Regions from separate parts of the Lactiplantibacillus koreensis genome, predicted to be linked through region 1. Evidence: riboswitches for the same ligand, from Rfam matches in the RefSeq annotation. Region 1 holds a riboswitch; the other holds the start of a gene.
What was found. Region 1 has a riboswitch for preQ1 ahead of C5Z25_RS04505 (nucleoside hydrolase). Riboswitches for the same ligand answer to the same signal wherever they lie in the genome.
Positions count from the first base shown of each region.

Region 1 (7,741 bases):
GCGCCAAGAATGGTTATCAATAATCCAGCCGGATAAGGTGGGGCCGATGGCGGGCGCTAGCCCAATAACAATTCCAGCAGTCCCCATGGCAGCCCCGCGTTTTTCGGGCGGGTAGACGGATGACATAATTGTTTGGAAAACGGGGGCTGAAATCCCGACGCCCATCGCTTGAATCATGCGGGCGACGAGTAACATCTGAAAGTTAACCGAAAAATAAGCGAGCAATGTACCTAAACCAAAGATAATCATGGCTGCTAAGTAGAGAATTTTCGAATTAATTCGAGTTAACATCCAGGCACTGACGGGAATCATGATTCCCATAATTAACATGAAACCAGTGGTTAACCATTGAACGGCGTTGGCTGAAATATGAAAATAATTCATTAAAGTTGGAAAGGCCGTTGTAAGTAAGGTTTGGGTAATAAAAGTACTAAAGGTGCCGACGAGCAAAGTTAATACGAGCCAAGTACGGTGATAGGGGCGACCGTTGGCATCTAACGGCAAGTCTGAATTGGCGGTTGACATGGGTTAAAAACAGTCCTTTCAAAATAATATATTTAATAACACACATAACTAACAAGTATAGCACTTTAAGTGAAGTGCTATACTTGTTGGGTTTGGTCGGCGGCTTGTAACAGATTTTGAGGATGTGAAGGCGCGTGGCACAAAAAACTCGCCGTAAGCAGTTAAACACTTACAGCGAGTTTTGGTCGACGCAGAAGTTAGAGTTGAACTAGACTGAATACCAGCGGAATGCTGACGACACTTAATAAAGTTGAGAGACTCATTAACGTGACGGCTGGACCTGGTTGACCATGGACTTTTAAGGTAAATAAGACCACGATCCCGGCAACTGGACAAGCGGCCATTAAGACGGTCGTATAGAGTGGAACGCCGGTAATACCCATGAGTTCCAAAACGACCATTGTGAGATAGGGAAAGATAAAGTTGCGTAACAATAAAACCCAACCTAAGCGTTTATCAAGTGTTTGCCGATTGAAACGGACAGCCGCAAGACTATTACCAATCACAATCATGGACAGCGGGGTATTAACCGAACTGACGGTGGTAATCGTCCGGTTAATCAAACTCGGTAAAGGAATCGCAGTCACGAATAAAATCAAGCCGAGCATAATGGCGATAATATTTGGATTCAAAATAATTTGTTTAAAGTTGTCGCGTCGGTTACCCTGTTTACCGGTGAATAAGGTTATCCCGTGAGTCCAACTAAAGATATTAAAAGCGGCTAATGAAGCGACGGCAAAAAAGACGCCAGTACTCCCAAAAAGGGCGCTGGTTAAGGGGATTCCCATAAAGCCAGCGTTTGAATAAACGGCGCCGTAACGCATGGTACGCTGTAAATTGAGGTCCTTAACAGGTTTAAAAACCAGTTGCGTAATCAGAATCATTAACCCGTAAATCAAGATAATTCCCACAATTACGCGACCTAACGTTTGTAGCCGGTTCACCGAAAAAGGCTGTTCAAAGGCCTTGATAATCAGACAAGGTGAAACGATGTACAGTAAGATGTTGGTTAAGTCGGTCGATGTTTGGCCGTGCATAAAGCCTAGCTTGTTAGCCATTAAGCCAATCAACATCAAAATAAACATTAATCCGATTTGACTCGTTAGTTGTGTAAGATTCATATAATTGCCATCCAATAAGTAAGAATAGATCCATTATCCCGGTTAACGCCTAATTTTGTCAATGTTAGGCGGGGTGATGGGGTGTTGCAGTGGGAACGTCCACATGGTGTTTGAGGCTTGGAAAGACGTGCGTATCAGACCAGCCCATGATAGCGCCTTGTGCGGTTAGCGCAAAGAGCGTCCCAATCCCGATTGCGCGTAATTGACCAGTGGCTAAAAAGGCCACCACCGTAATCGTCAACGGCGGCAAATAACTGGTCCATTGTGCAATAATTGCGGAGCCATGTAAGAAGCGAAAACGTAAAATATAAGAAAGATCATCATTGGGATGTTGGATGAGGTTGCAACGTTGATAGATGGAGACGGCCATGGCAACGCCTAATAAACCACAGAGATTAAGGACTAGTCGCAGCGGCCAAGCGAAACTTGGCACCCCTAACCAACGCCAAAAGTAACCGATGAATTCAACTAGATAACTAAACGGTAGAATATAAAGTAGATTAGAAATAAACCGGCGCTGATCAAAGTGACCGAGCATGATTTGGTTTAAAAGGGTGACGGCGAGCCCATATAAGAGCAAGGTAGTGCCTAACGAGATGTGAATCCAGTCAGATAAATTTACGCTTGATCCGGTCCAAACTGCACTGCCTAGGTTAGTCGCAATGGTTAGGGCATTAGCGGCAGAGTTTAATAAAATAGAAAAAACGAGAAAAATAAACCGTTGTCGAAAATCAACAATGTGTAACAAATAATCATCCCTTTTGCCGATGTATAGTCTGATAGCAATATTATAGCGTTTTTTTGAAATTAGGATAAAATGTTTAGTATCGTGGTTGCCGAAAGGGCGTTAACATGAAGTAGATTTGTTTGAAAGTTAAGTTGACCATCTAAATCAACTAATTAGGAAATGGTCGCAACGATGTTCATGAAAATATGCTATACTTAGTTTCATTGAATAGTTACATTCGGTTGAAGAACACTTCAAGAATTCGAACTGCTTTTGGGTTGGGCAGTTATTTCTTGGTGTGTTCTTTTTTTTAGGAGGCACTATGGGCTATATTGGAACGTTAAGTTTAATTTTAATTGTGACTGCGATTGCCGGTCATTTGAGTGTGCGGATGGGATTACCCGCCGTTATTGGACAACTATTAAGTGGTATCGTGTTAGGGCCAGCACTACTTGGCTGGGTCTCAGCAACGAGCTTTATTACGGACTTCGCCGAGCTTGGTGTCATTATTTTGATGTTTATGGCTGGACTAGAAAGTGATCTTAGCTTACTGAAAAAATACTGGAAACCCAGTTTGTTAGTAGCCCTGTTAGGTGTCATTCTACCAGTCGGGGTGATTGATTGGTGTAGTCAACTCTTCCATCTTGGAAATGTCGAAAGCTTATTCTTAGGGGTTACTTTTGCAGCGACTTCGGTATCAATTTCGGTTGCAGTCTTAAAGGAATTGAATGCCTTAGATGGCAAGGAGGGGACGACAATCCTAGGGGCGGCCGTGGTTGATGATGTTTTGGCCGTCTTAATTTTAAGTCTAATGGTGAGTCTATTCGGTAGTGAAGTCGGCTCTAGCAGTAGTAGTTCGACTAACCTAGGGCTGTCGTTAGGCATTCAAGCCGCCTTCTTTGTCGGGCTATATGTGGTGGTGAAGTGGATTGTACCACGGCTGATGAAGATTGGCGATGCATTATTAGTGCCGACTTCGGTTACTTTGATGTCATTAGTGATCTGTTTTGGGTTGGCTTATTTTGCCGATTTTATTGGTTTAAGTGCTGTTATCGGGGCTTTCTTTGCTGGTATTGCAGTAGGACAGACCGATTATCATGCAGTGATTGATGAACATATTCAGCCCATTGGGAATGCCGTATTTATTCCAGTATTCTTTGTTAGTATCGGGTTGAACATGTCCTTTAAGGGGTTCATGAATGATTTTTGGTTTATTGTCGTGATTACGGTCGCCGCAGTTGTTACGAAGTTACTTGGTGCTGGTATCGGCGCTAAGTTAGCGGGGTTCAGTTGGACCAGTGGCTATGAGATTGGTGCCGGGATGGTTTCGCGTGGTGAAATGGCGCTAATTATTGCCCAGATTGGTTACCAAGGTAAATTATTGTCGGCCGATCGTTATTCAGCGGTGATTACGGCTATTATTTTAACGACACTGATTGCACCGTTATTATTGCGACAATCAATTCATCACCAAGCTCAATTAGATAAAGTATAGGGTCAAAAAAAATTGCGACAAGAATTTATAAAATTCTTGTCGCAATTTTTTTGCGTCTTAAGGTAAGCGGCGATAATGCACCTCTGCTAATTGACCATATTGATTAGTCGCAACGAGCTCAAATCGTTGGTGATAGTCGCTAGTTGGTGTGAATAGTGCAATTCCCGTTCCTAGTAAAACGGGTGCAATTTGGATGAACAAATCATCAACTAAATTGGCGGTCAATAAAGGCATCAAGACGCCCGCACCACCAACAATCCAAATATTGGCGCCATCGACTTGTCGTAATTGTTCGACTAAAGTCGTGACATCGGTATTGGTGAACGTGGTCCGGTCATCGCCTGGATGTGGGTTTGACGTCATGACAATGTTTTGAGTTAGCGGATTGTAAGGATTAATGAGCTGATCGGTGGTCTGTTCCATCGTATAATCATAAGTATGCCGCCCCATGATAGCGGTATCGACTTGTTGCATGAACTCAGCGGTGGGCGCGTCCTCGGCGCCAGTAGTCTTGAACAACCAATCGAGCCGGTTGTCTTTGGTGGCCAGATAACCATCCATCGAAACGGCGCCATAAAATTGAACTTTGCGCATAAATTGGACACCTACTTTTAGTTTTGTAACCATATTGTAACATGTTTTATCTGCTAACTAAGCAACAAATCCGGAAAAACGTGAGGTGATGATGGTAGAACAGTTAGATGGCTGAGAAAAAGCGTTAATTAGTTAACCATGGATGCTGGAATGGCGACCTAATTAACGCTTTTTTACCAAAATAATCTCAAAAGCCCCAATTAAACTTAAAGATTGACTTGAATTGACGGTTCAGCGGTTCAAGTTAATTAGTTAAGTTTAAAATGGCTTAATTTTTGAAATTTCAGTAACTGGTGGCGAAATTAAGGCCAATGTCGGTGATAGTCGTGAAAAGTGATTCTTTTTTCGGTCCGTATCCCGTATACTTAGAAGTGCATTTATGCAATCAGTGGTACCTAGCATGGCGACTACTGGCCTGGTTCGTAAACTTCCCAGGATAAAAAACCAAGAACTTCACGTTAATCGGAGGTAGGAAAATGGATGCAATAAAATCAGTAATCATCGACTGTGATCCTGGCATTGATGATAGTTTGGCCTTATTATTGGCGTTAAAATCGCCGGAATTAAAGGTGGTTGGGATTACCACTGTTTGTGGGAATGTGCCCGCTGAGTTGGGTGCACAAAATGTATTAAAAGTCCTAGCGTTAGCGGGACGGTTGGATATTCCCGTCCATGTTGGCGCTAAAACCCCATTACGGGTGCCTTACACGAGTGCCCAGGATACGCATGGGGATGATGGATTAGGTAACAGTCAATTGCCAGCGATTACAACGGTGACAGTTGGTTCTGATGCGGTCGCGTTTATCATTGCAACGTTAACGGCGGCACCAACGACGGCAATCTTGGCATTAGGGCCGTTGACCAATATTGCGCAAGCTTTACAACAGCAACCAGCAGTTTTTAAGCAGGTTGCCCAGTTTACGTTAATGGGTGGTAGTTACCGCAGTCATGGGAATTGTTCACCGGTGGCCGAGTATAATTTTTGGTGTGATCCGGATGCAGCACAACTGGTTTTTGACCAGTTACCAGTCCCAATTCAGATGGTCGGTTTAGATGTGACCCGCCAGATTGTTTTGACGCCGAGCTTGCTAGAATATATGCAAGCGATTAATCCAGTTATGGGACGATTTATTAAAAAAATTACGCGTTTTTATTTTGATTTTCATTGGCAACAAGAACGGGTCATCGGGTGTGTCATTAATGATCCGCTAGCGGTGGCCGTAATGCTTGAACCGACAATCTTAACTGGCTTTTCAGCGTATACTGCGGTGGTTGCCACCGATGACGTGGCCCGAGGACAATCAATTGTCGATGACCACGAATTTTGGCAACGGCCACACAATAGCTTGGTTGAGACACGCGTCGATGTCGCAGCATTTTGGCGCTTGTTCTTAACACGAGTTGCTGGTGCGGCGGAACCTGAGTTATCAGCGACACTGCACCAATTAAAGGTGGTGGGCGCATGAAAAGGTTAAAGCCCAAGACTATAGCCTTATTGGCGTTACTAATTGCTTTAAATATTGTTGGCAGTAACCTGGCACTAATGCTGAAATTACCGATTTATTTAGATTCGATTGGAACCGTCTTAGCCGCAGCTGTTTTTGGCCCACTCGGTGGGATGCTAGTGGGGGGCGCAACTGGTGTGATTGTTGGTACCACGACGGATTTATACGCATTGTTCTTTCTACCAGTACAATTGTTAACGGGATTAGTTGCGGGTGTCCTTTATCGGCGGATTAAACCCAATCGTTTTCGGCATAATTGGTGGCTAGCGTTAGCAATTTCATTGCCAGGGACGTTACTCAGTACTGGTATCACGGTGTTCTTATTTCATGGGATTACATCATCTGGTTCGAGTTTATTGGTACAACTGTTGTTAGGGACCGGATTAAGTAAACCATTGGCGGTCTTTTTAATTCAAATTAGTACTGATTATTTAGATCGTTTTTTAACGGTTTACGTCGTCGCGCTCGTCTATCAAGCACTACATTATCGCTTGCCACAAGCAAATTAAGTTGTTCATTTCAGTCATTTGATAGCTGATACAAAAACGGTCACTGCAAGAATTAACACTTCTTGCGGTGACCGTTTTTAGTTATTGACGCGTCATCAAACCATCTTCAATTTTATAGACGACGTCGCAATCCTTAATCAGGCGTTGGTCGTGGGTCACCATCACAATGGCTTTTTGATGGTGGTGAGCTTCCTTTGCTAGTCGTTGGACCACATCAATTGACCGTGGTGTATCTAAGCTGGCCGTGGGTTCATCGGCTAAGATGACGCTGGGATCATTATAGAGGGCTCGGACAATGGCGACACGTTGCCGTTCACCACCGGATAAGTCACTAGGGTAGGCATTGGCGACTGCACTTAGCGCTAATTCTGCTAACAAGTCTGTGGCCCGTTTTTTTTGAAACGGTCGCTTAGCCATTTTGTCGACGAGTTTTAGTTGGTCAGTGACAGTTAAGAAAGGAATCAAATTGGAACTTTGCAAAATGAAACCAATCTCGTCAAAACGATAAGCTAACCGTTGTTTTTCAGATTGTGTCGCAAGCTCGGTGCCGTTTAAGATGACCTGGCCGTTAGTCGGGGTTTGGAGTCCGGCGGCAATGGTTAAAAAAGTGCTTTTGCCAGAACCAGATGGCCCAATAATAGCGACAAATTGACCGGCATTAACTTCAAAATTAGCGTCTTTGAGCGCTGTAATGGCCGTATGACCGTGACCAAATTGTTTAGTGATTTGCTTTAATTGTAAAATGGGTTGTGACATGGTTAGTTCCTCCTATCCAATCGCGACGGCGGGATCAATTTTAGCAACGGTTCGCCATGATAGTAGCGCACCGATGATGGCGGCAGCGAGTAAGGCTAAGCTATAACCACCGAATTGTAACCAGTTAATCACAAAGGGCAATCCGGCCGGCATAATTTGAGCCAGCCCAACGGTAATTCCCAGGCCAACGACAATGCCGATTAGTGCCATGACGATGCTTTGTGTTAATAAGGTCGCTAAAATATGTTTGGATCCGATGCCTTGAATCTTTAAAACCCCAAAGAGGGCTTGTTTTTGTAAGGTTAGGACAAACATAAAGATGCCGATAATCGCTAAGGCAATCACAAATAAGAAGTAAATCATGGTATTTAACGTCAACTGTTCGGCGCTATAACCAGGTAATTTATTAATAAAAGTAGCCATCGTTAGATGTTGGAGATTGCCATGCGTCGTCGTTTTAAAGGTGCCCTTTTTAGCAATGAAGCCATTCACAGTTTGTTGGTTACCGC
Region 1 is NZ_CP027190.1:896,732-904,472, reverse strand. Features, by position in the region: gene C5Z25_RS04530 (MDR family MFS transporter) at 1-525, opposite strand, end outside; gene C5Z25_RS04525 (AEC family transporter) at 723-1,646, opposite strand; gene C5Z25_RS04520 (DUF6198 family protein) at 1,711-2,394, opposite strand; gene C5Z25_RS04515 (cation:proton antiporter) at 2,696-3,868, shown strand; gene C5Z25_RS04510 (dihydrofolate reductase family protein) at 3,926-4,462, opposite strand; PreQ1 riboswitch class I at 4,872-4,916, shown strand; gene C5Z25_RS04505 (nucleoside hydrolase) at 4,939-5,928, shown strand; gene C5Z25_RS04500 (ECF transporter S component) at 5,925-6,476, shown strand; gene C5Z25_RS04495 (ABC transporter ATP-binding protein) at 6,558-7,232, opposite strand; gene C5Z25_RS04490 (ABC transporter permease) at 7,245-7,741, opposite strand, start outside.

Region 2 (7,741 bases), 900 kb from region 1:
TCACAGTAGCTCTCTGCCACTATATTTTATTTGGCTAGTTTTTATGGCACCGATTATTGAAGAACTAATTTTCAGAGGGATCCTGATGGACTTTTGCTTCAAAAAACAAGCCATTATCAGTGCCAGCATGACTAGTGGAATCGTCTTTGGTCTATTTCATGGCTATAGTAATCTTGCTGGCTTATTAACTTATAGCGGTATGGGACTAGTATTCGCATTATTTTATCGTTGGACTGGTAAGTTATCCGTAGTCATTTTAATTCATGGTCTGAATAATCTAATTGTCTTTTTTGAAATCTACTTATTACCAGATTTCGAACCAAGCCTTTTATGGTTACTTACAATTAACATCAGTCTCATTATTGGATTGATCGTCCTAAAAAATAGCTATCACCATTACCATAATGTAAAAACAAACTTCTGATACTAGATACGATTATAACTGAATAATTTTGTGCGACATAATCTCGATAATACATTCATTCTCCCCTTAATTACATTACCTAACTAACTGTTTTAAACCATTTGGCTAGCTCTCGCCCCTTACGAAATGAAACTTTACATGTCAACTCACCATACAGTTGCAACACTCTTTTTTTAGCATCATAATTCTCAATGTAATCAGGATTTATCAGCAAGCTTTTATTGCATCTAAATAAATTAGGATAAGCGGCTTCCAGAACGCCCAAGCTCCCCGGAAAACTAGCTTCTTTTTTTTCTCCTGTCGCTAATACGGTTAACTGCCCATTCGTTGCTTGATTGATCTGTACTAAGACAACTTGGTTCATTGGAATCGAAAAAAAACGATTACCAATTTTATAATTAAATACTATCTTTTTTTGAAACATTGTTTTCGCTTGTTGTGCCTGAACATTATCAATATCCATAACAATTTTTTTCTGAATAGCTTCTAAGAATTGATCTTTTAAAATATAATCTAGTGGTGCTACTCGCCGCTCCAATGTTACAAATGATAATTCCTCATGAGTTGTAATGAAAACAATGTTTGCCAGCGGTAGTTGTGCTCTTATTTTTTCTGAAATTTTCAAGCCAGCAGTTGTATCTTCTTTAATTTCCATATCTAAAAAAAAGAGTCCTGTTTTGGTGTGCTGACTAGCAGCTAATAGCTTCTTTGGATCATCTGTTGACAACATTAAAGTCATCGCATATTCATTAATCATAATGGCTTTTTTTATAAAATCCGTATATTGTGTGCGTTGGCTCTGATTGTCTTCTAACAAATAAACTGGAAACATCTCGTTACTCCTTTGTCATGATTAAAGTCATGCGAACTTTATTACTTGGTGTTTCAATATCTAAGAATAGATTGTTTTGTTTCGCAATCAAATCTTTAACATTATCTAAGCCTAATCCCCGATTAGGCCCCTTCGAAGAATAACCGGGCTTGAAAATTTTATTGACATCAAAAGTATTATCAATCGCATTCTCAATTGAAATTTCAGCGGTTTCGCCAATTTCGTTAAACGCAATTACGACTGTCTTATCTACCATTTTTTCGGCCTGATCAATAGCATTATCTAACAAATTACCTATGATCCGCACTAACGTAACTAAGTCTTGGTTCACCTTGAACTGTTTATCCATTATTTCAATATTCAATTTCACACCGCGTTTTCTTGCATCAAAAAATTTCTGTACGATTAAACCTTTAACAGCTTCATTTCCTAAATTCTGGACTTGTACAATTTGAGAATCATCCAAATCAACCGATGGCATAGCTTGTTTTTTTAAATTAGTTAGATAATCATCTGTACTTCTAATATCTTGGTCTTCATTTTTAACAGTTAAACTAATTATCAAATTCCGATAATCATGTTTAAACCGTCTTAATGCCATGTATTGTTGCTCAATGCTCTTCAAATAATTATTCAATTGTTGGTTTTGCAATTTTTCATTTTCAAGTGCTTGTTGTCGAGCATAGGTTCTTATAATAAATCCCATTTGTGAGCCCATCAACCCAACCATTAACGTAAAGGTGAAAAGTAACGTCATTTGAATTTTGGCTGTAACACCTTCCATATCACTAATCATTAACAATAATTCAATTGAGAAAAATAATACAAATAAGATAACGAAAATTCTAGCATCAATTTTTAGTTGTCGTACTTGTATTATCACATCAGGATGTTTTCGTATGTACTTTAGTGATACCTCCAATAAAAATAGTGCAATTGTATACACAATTCCTACTTCAACAATCACAAACAAGGTACCAGCTCTAGACAATGCTACTAAAGAACGACTCTTCATTATGTTAAATAAAATTAACTTGCTTATCGCTGATGAAAACGACAAAATTAAATTTTGTAACGATATTAATAGCAACAAAATGTTTAAGCGTCCAAAATCCATCTTAAGGGTTCGTTGTCTGACCCACTCAGAGAAGAACATATAACCAAAAACCATCAAAAAAAGACCATCATTTATGATGCCACCAACAAGGGCAAAACAGATACTAAACACGATAGTTTTTACTAAAGACCAAAAATTAATACTTTGAATAGTGAACGTATAAATGAACATAACACCAAAAATCAGAAAAAACATCTGTAAAAGACCAACCATAATACTGGGTTCAATCATTAAAACCACCAAATTTCACTTTATCTAAACGTCTTTTTGATAAGCTTTTTTACTTTTCGAACAATAGATACTCCCATAGTTAAATCGTTACCGTACTTCTTTCCACCTGTAACCCGTTGTAGTTCTCCCTGATTCAAATCTTGATACTTATTAATATTGCTAAAATTAGTCATTTCATTCATCTCCTCATATTTATAATGATAATATAACATAATTTTTATTTTTATTATTATATTTGTATAAACGTACATATTTGATGCATTAACGTCAGAAAAATCACTTATATTTGCCCTTTTCTCATTAAAATAGCAACTTAATCATTCCGAATTAGTTCCGAATGATCAAGCTGCTACTCATTAAATCTCAATAATTTACTACTATATCGTATAGAGCATCCCACGCTTACCAGTACCAAGATATTGGCGAGAAAGCTCAGTGAAAAATGGCACGAGTACCGGTGTTAAATTCTTCGCCAATGCTAACTTGGAAAGCTGAGATTTTAAGGTTGCGGCAACCTTTTCATCGTAGATTCCCTTAGCAAGCGCAAGCTTAGCATCTGATAACAATTGCCGTTCAACCTTTGAAATAGTTGGATCCTTAATTAAAACATCCAAGGTATTAAGAATATCGATCTTTTTTTTCATTTTATCAGTCTCCTATACTTTCCCCCACAAAATTCAAATTACTAAGCCACGTTTATAGTATTTTAATTATCCGTGAAAAGATTTAGCCCAACCAAACGCCATCGTCTTGGCTGTCCAACTTGCAGTACTCGTCGTTTGACGACGAGTGATTTTTCCAGTTTTAGTATTTTTATAAAGTGTAAACGGCCCAACCGTCATATATTTAACAATCTTTCCACCCGTAACCGTCGCCAATTGTGTTGAAGCCATCGTATTCAGATTCCCGAGTCCAGTATAACTTGATAAACCTCGCATTTTTTTGATCATCATCTATTCCCCCCTAATTTTCTCCATCACTCTTTGGAACAAAATTAGTATAAGCCCAATAATTAAACAATTACGAAAAGAAATAAGAACGTCCACTTTTATAGGATTATCGTATATCATGCTTGCTTTAATTACTCGTAAGGAACACAATTGCTGATGATTTTAAGGCTATGAATCTACCTAGTGTCATCAAGCCCGGATACCAATAAATAGTCAACATATTCTTGAGAATTTTAAAAGCTGGTCAGACAAGTAATTGCCGACCAGCTTTTTAAAGTTACCGACTAATTCGGTCACTAAATTGTAAGATACGATTCAAACCGACCATAATGGGCGCCGTAATTGTCATGATAATGAATTCAGAAAGGGCCGTCGTTAAGTAAGTTGGCCAAAAAGCGGTCGCTCCGCCAACTAGCATTAACATCCAAGCAATCATGCACATTGAAATAGTGAATAAAATAATATTCAAGACCAAGCGTTGCCAAACTTTAGTGAGTTTCGGGCCAAGCCAACTCACAACTAACAAGGCAATTAGCGATTGCGCCCCACCAAAGACCACGTTTAGTAAGCTAGCTCCTGGGCCAAATGCATCAAATAAGATAACCCCCGCCACAATCCCCCAAATATATTTCCGGTTAAAGACGACCAGATGATTCAGGCCTTCCGAAACACGGAATTGAATGGCGCCCGAAGCTAAGTTAAAAGCAGCTGGACCAACAGATAAAACGATATAAATAGCCGCGACTAAAGCATTAATAATCCACGGCCGAATTTTTGATTGCGTCATGTTACAAAATCCTCCTAGTTTTTTAACGTGGGATGGTTACGAACCACGTATTTTTTACAGCGGATTCCATCGTAGCACTGGCACAACCCTATCGCAAGGGCCGCTTAACTAAAAAGCTGATCTGGAATAAATAAATGACCCAGACTGGCCGCCATGATGGCTTTAATCGCAGGCATTCGATTTCCAGCTTCTTGAAAAATGACCGCTTGGGGGCCATTGAAGACGGCATCGGTAATTTCGACCGCATCCAAATCAAATTGTTGACCTAATTTTGCACCAATGACGGTTTGCTGATCATGAATCGCTGGCAAGCAATGCATCACAACCGTTGTGGTTTTCCCGGTTGCGGCAACTAAGGCCGTATTAAGCTGAAATGGCAATAGCGCCTGAATGCGTGACCCATAATCAACTTTTTCACCCATCGACACCCAAACATCCGTATACAAGGCATCCGCTTGAGCGACAGCTTGTTGCGGATCTGCAGTAATCAGCAACTGACTCCCACTTTTAGCCGCTAGTTGTTGCGCAATCGCAACAATTTCAGGTGCCGGTTGTAAGTCGGTTGGCGCACCAATCTTCACGTTGACACCCAACATTGCACCCGTAACTAACAGACTGTTCGCCATATTATTGCGGCCATCACCGACGTAAGTTAACGTCAATCCCGCTAAATGCCCAAAATGTTCTTTCAAAGTCATAAAATCCGCAATCATTTGCGTGGGATGCCAAGTATCGGTTAAGCCATTCCACACTGGTACCCCACTATATTCGGCCAACTGTGCAACCGTTTTTTGGTCAAAACCGCGAAATTCAATGCCATCAAACATGCTACCCAACACTTTGGCTGTATCAATAACCGATTCTTTTTTTCCTAACTGAATGTCCGCCTGTCCCAGGAACTCCGGATGCGCTCCCAGGTCATTGGCCGCAACGGTGAATGCCGAGCGGGTTCGAGTTGACGCTTTTTCAAATAGCAAAGCAATATTTTTACCTTGTAAATAAGGATGCGGAATATGGTGTTGCTTTAGCGCTTTTAAATGAATCGCAAAATCAATTAAATAAGTTAACTCCGCTGATGTGTAATCTATTTCCTTTAAAAATGACCGACCTTCAAAATGATTCATCAAATCCACTCCACTTCCAATTGACTTAATCGTCCAACCATCACTAACACACGCTTATTTCACACTATATTCTAATCGTCCATTAGATGCAAGCTCTCTATGATAATATATTCATAAATAGCGATTATTTTGAATATTGCGTCACATTAAATTGGATTTATGCATAAATAATGTATAAACAGGCTTGACATTTCATTGAAATAATTGTTTACTAGTCCCATACGAAAAAACAGTTTTAATCATTTCATTAGAAAGGTCGTGGTCGGATGCAGAAATTTTTAACGTTAGCTGATGGTACGCAATGGACGGGCACAGGCTTTGGCGATCTCAATGTGATAGGTGCTGGTCCGCTCGTCTTTAACACTGGGATGACCGGTTACCAGGAAACCATCACTGACCCTTCCTACCTCAATCAGCTCATTGCTTTCACTTATCCCCTAATTGGTAATTACGGCATCGATCCTACCGTTAACCAGTCAGCGACGCTCGGCACACAAGCGGTGATTGTCCATGAATTGACTGATTTCGCTGACCACTACACCAGCCGTCAATCACTCGATAACTTCTTGTTAACTCATCATATTCCTGGAATTAAAGATGTGGATACCCGTTCATTAACTACTCATCTACGGACAACTGGCACTCAAATGGCAATTCTCAGCAATCAACCAGTGACCGACTTTAATGCAACTTTGGCGATGGCGCCTTTAAAGCAACTCATCCCTAAACCATTACCAGCCAACTTACCCACGCAATCCGCTCACCACTTAATCGTCCTAGACTTTGGCGAAAAGCAGGCCATTACTACTGCATTGCAAGCCCGTGGTTGCCAAGTCAGTGTGTTACCTGCAACCAGTTCTTTTAAAACCATTCAGGCTTACCACCCTGATGGCGTCCTACTTTCAAACGGTCCTGGAAACCCACAACATTATGCTGCGATATTACCGTTAATTCGACAACTCGCACAACATTATCCCTTGGCTGGTATTTGTCTCGGACACCAATTAATTGCACTGGCTTATGGGGCCAAAACCTATCAATTGCCCTTTGGCCATCACGGCTTAAATCATCCGGTACAAGCTACCGCAACCGGGCAAGTCATTATGACCGCACAAAATCATGATTATGCTGTTGACCCAGCCTCGTTAACAACCACGCCACTACATGTCACCTACACCGAACTCAACGACAGCAGTGTTGAAGGCCTGGCATTACCCCAAGCAACCGTCATGTCTGTCCAATTTCATCCTGAGGCCCACCCAGGTCCACAAGAAGCTGGTCAGTTTTTCGATCAATTTATTGCCGTCTTACAAAAGGAGGCTATGCTTAATGCCTAAAAATATTAACATCCATTCAATTGTTGTCATCGGTTCCGGCCCCATTAAAATCGGCCAGGCAGCTGAATTTGATTATGCCGGCACCCAGGCTTGTTTGAGTTTAAAAGCTACTGGCTACCACGTTATCTTAATTAACTCTAATCCAGCCACTATTATGACGGACACCGATACCGCCGATGAAGTTTTCTTAAAACCATTGACCCTACCGAGCGTTACTAAAATTTTAGAACAGACTCAACCCGATGCCCTACTCCCAACACTTGGCGGGCAAACTGCCCTCAACTTAGCGATGGCTTTAGATCAAGCAGGTGTCTTAACTCGACTCCACATTCAATTACTCGGAACTTCATTAAAAACGATTAATCAAGCTGAAGATCGCGCAGCATTTAAAGCCTTAATGACGACGTTGCATCAACCCACACCTGCTAGTACAACCGTTCATCACATCGCAACTGCGCTAACCTTTGCCGAACAAATCGGCTACCCCGTAATTGTTCGGCCTGCTTTTACGTTAGGTGGCTTTGGTGGTGGTATTGCAACAAACGCCACCGCACTAACTCAAATTTTACAGCGAGGCTTAACCCTCTCTCCTGTCACGGAATGTTTAATTGAACAGAGCATCGCTGGCTTTAAAGAAATTGAATTTGAAGTCATGCGCGACAATGTAGGCACCAAAATTGTTGTTTGCAGTATGGAAAATTTCGACCCCGTTGGGATTCACACCGGTGATTCGATTGTCTATGCCCCGGCACAAACTTTAAGTGACACTGAATATCAGAACTTACGTAACGCAGCATTAACCATTGTTGACGCCTTAGATATTAAAGGCGGCTGCAATGTTCAATTAGCCCAAGACCCGGCCAGTAACCAATATTATATTATCGAAGTCAATCCGCGAGTCAGTCGATCCTCAGCACTAGCGTCTAAAGCCACCGGCTA
Region 2 is NZ_CP027190.1:1,793,873-1,801,613, reverse strand. Features, by position in the region: gene C5Z25_RS08635 (CPBP family intramembrane glutamic endopeptidase) at 1-424, shown strand, start outside; gene C5Z25_RS08630 (response regulator transcription factor) at 504-1,256, opposite strand; gene C5Z25_RS08625 (sensor histidine kinase) at 1,261-2,604, opposite strand; gene C5Z25_RS12515 (hypothetical protein) at 2,625-2,777, opposite strand; gene C5Z25_RS08620 (bacteriocin immunity family protein) at 2,982-3,248, opposite strand; gene C5Z25_RS08615 (lactococcin family bacteriocin) at 3,315-3,557, opposite strand; gene C5Z25_RS08610 (QueT transporter family protein) at 3,832-4,341, opposite strand; PreQ1 riboswitch class I at 4,350-4,394, opposite strand; gene argF (ornithine carbamoyltransferase) at 4,446-5,465, opposite strand; gene C5Z25_RS08600 (carbamoyl phosphate synthase small subunit) at 5,732-6,802, shown strand; gene carB (carbamoyl-phosphate synthase large subunit) at 6,795-7,741, shown strand, end outside.
Region 2: another riboswitch for preQ1. It lies ahead of C5Z25_RS08610 (QueT transporter family protein); the one in region 1 lies ahead of C5Z25_RS04505 (nucleoside hydrolase).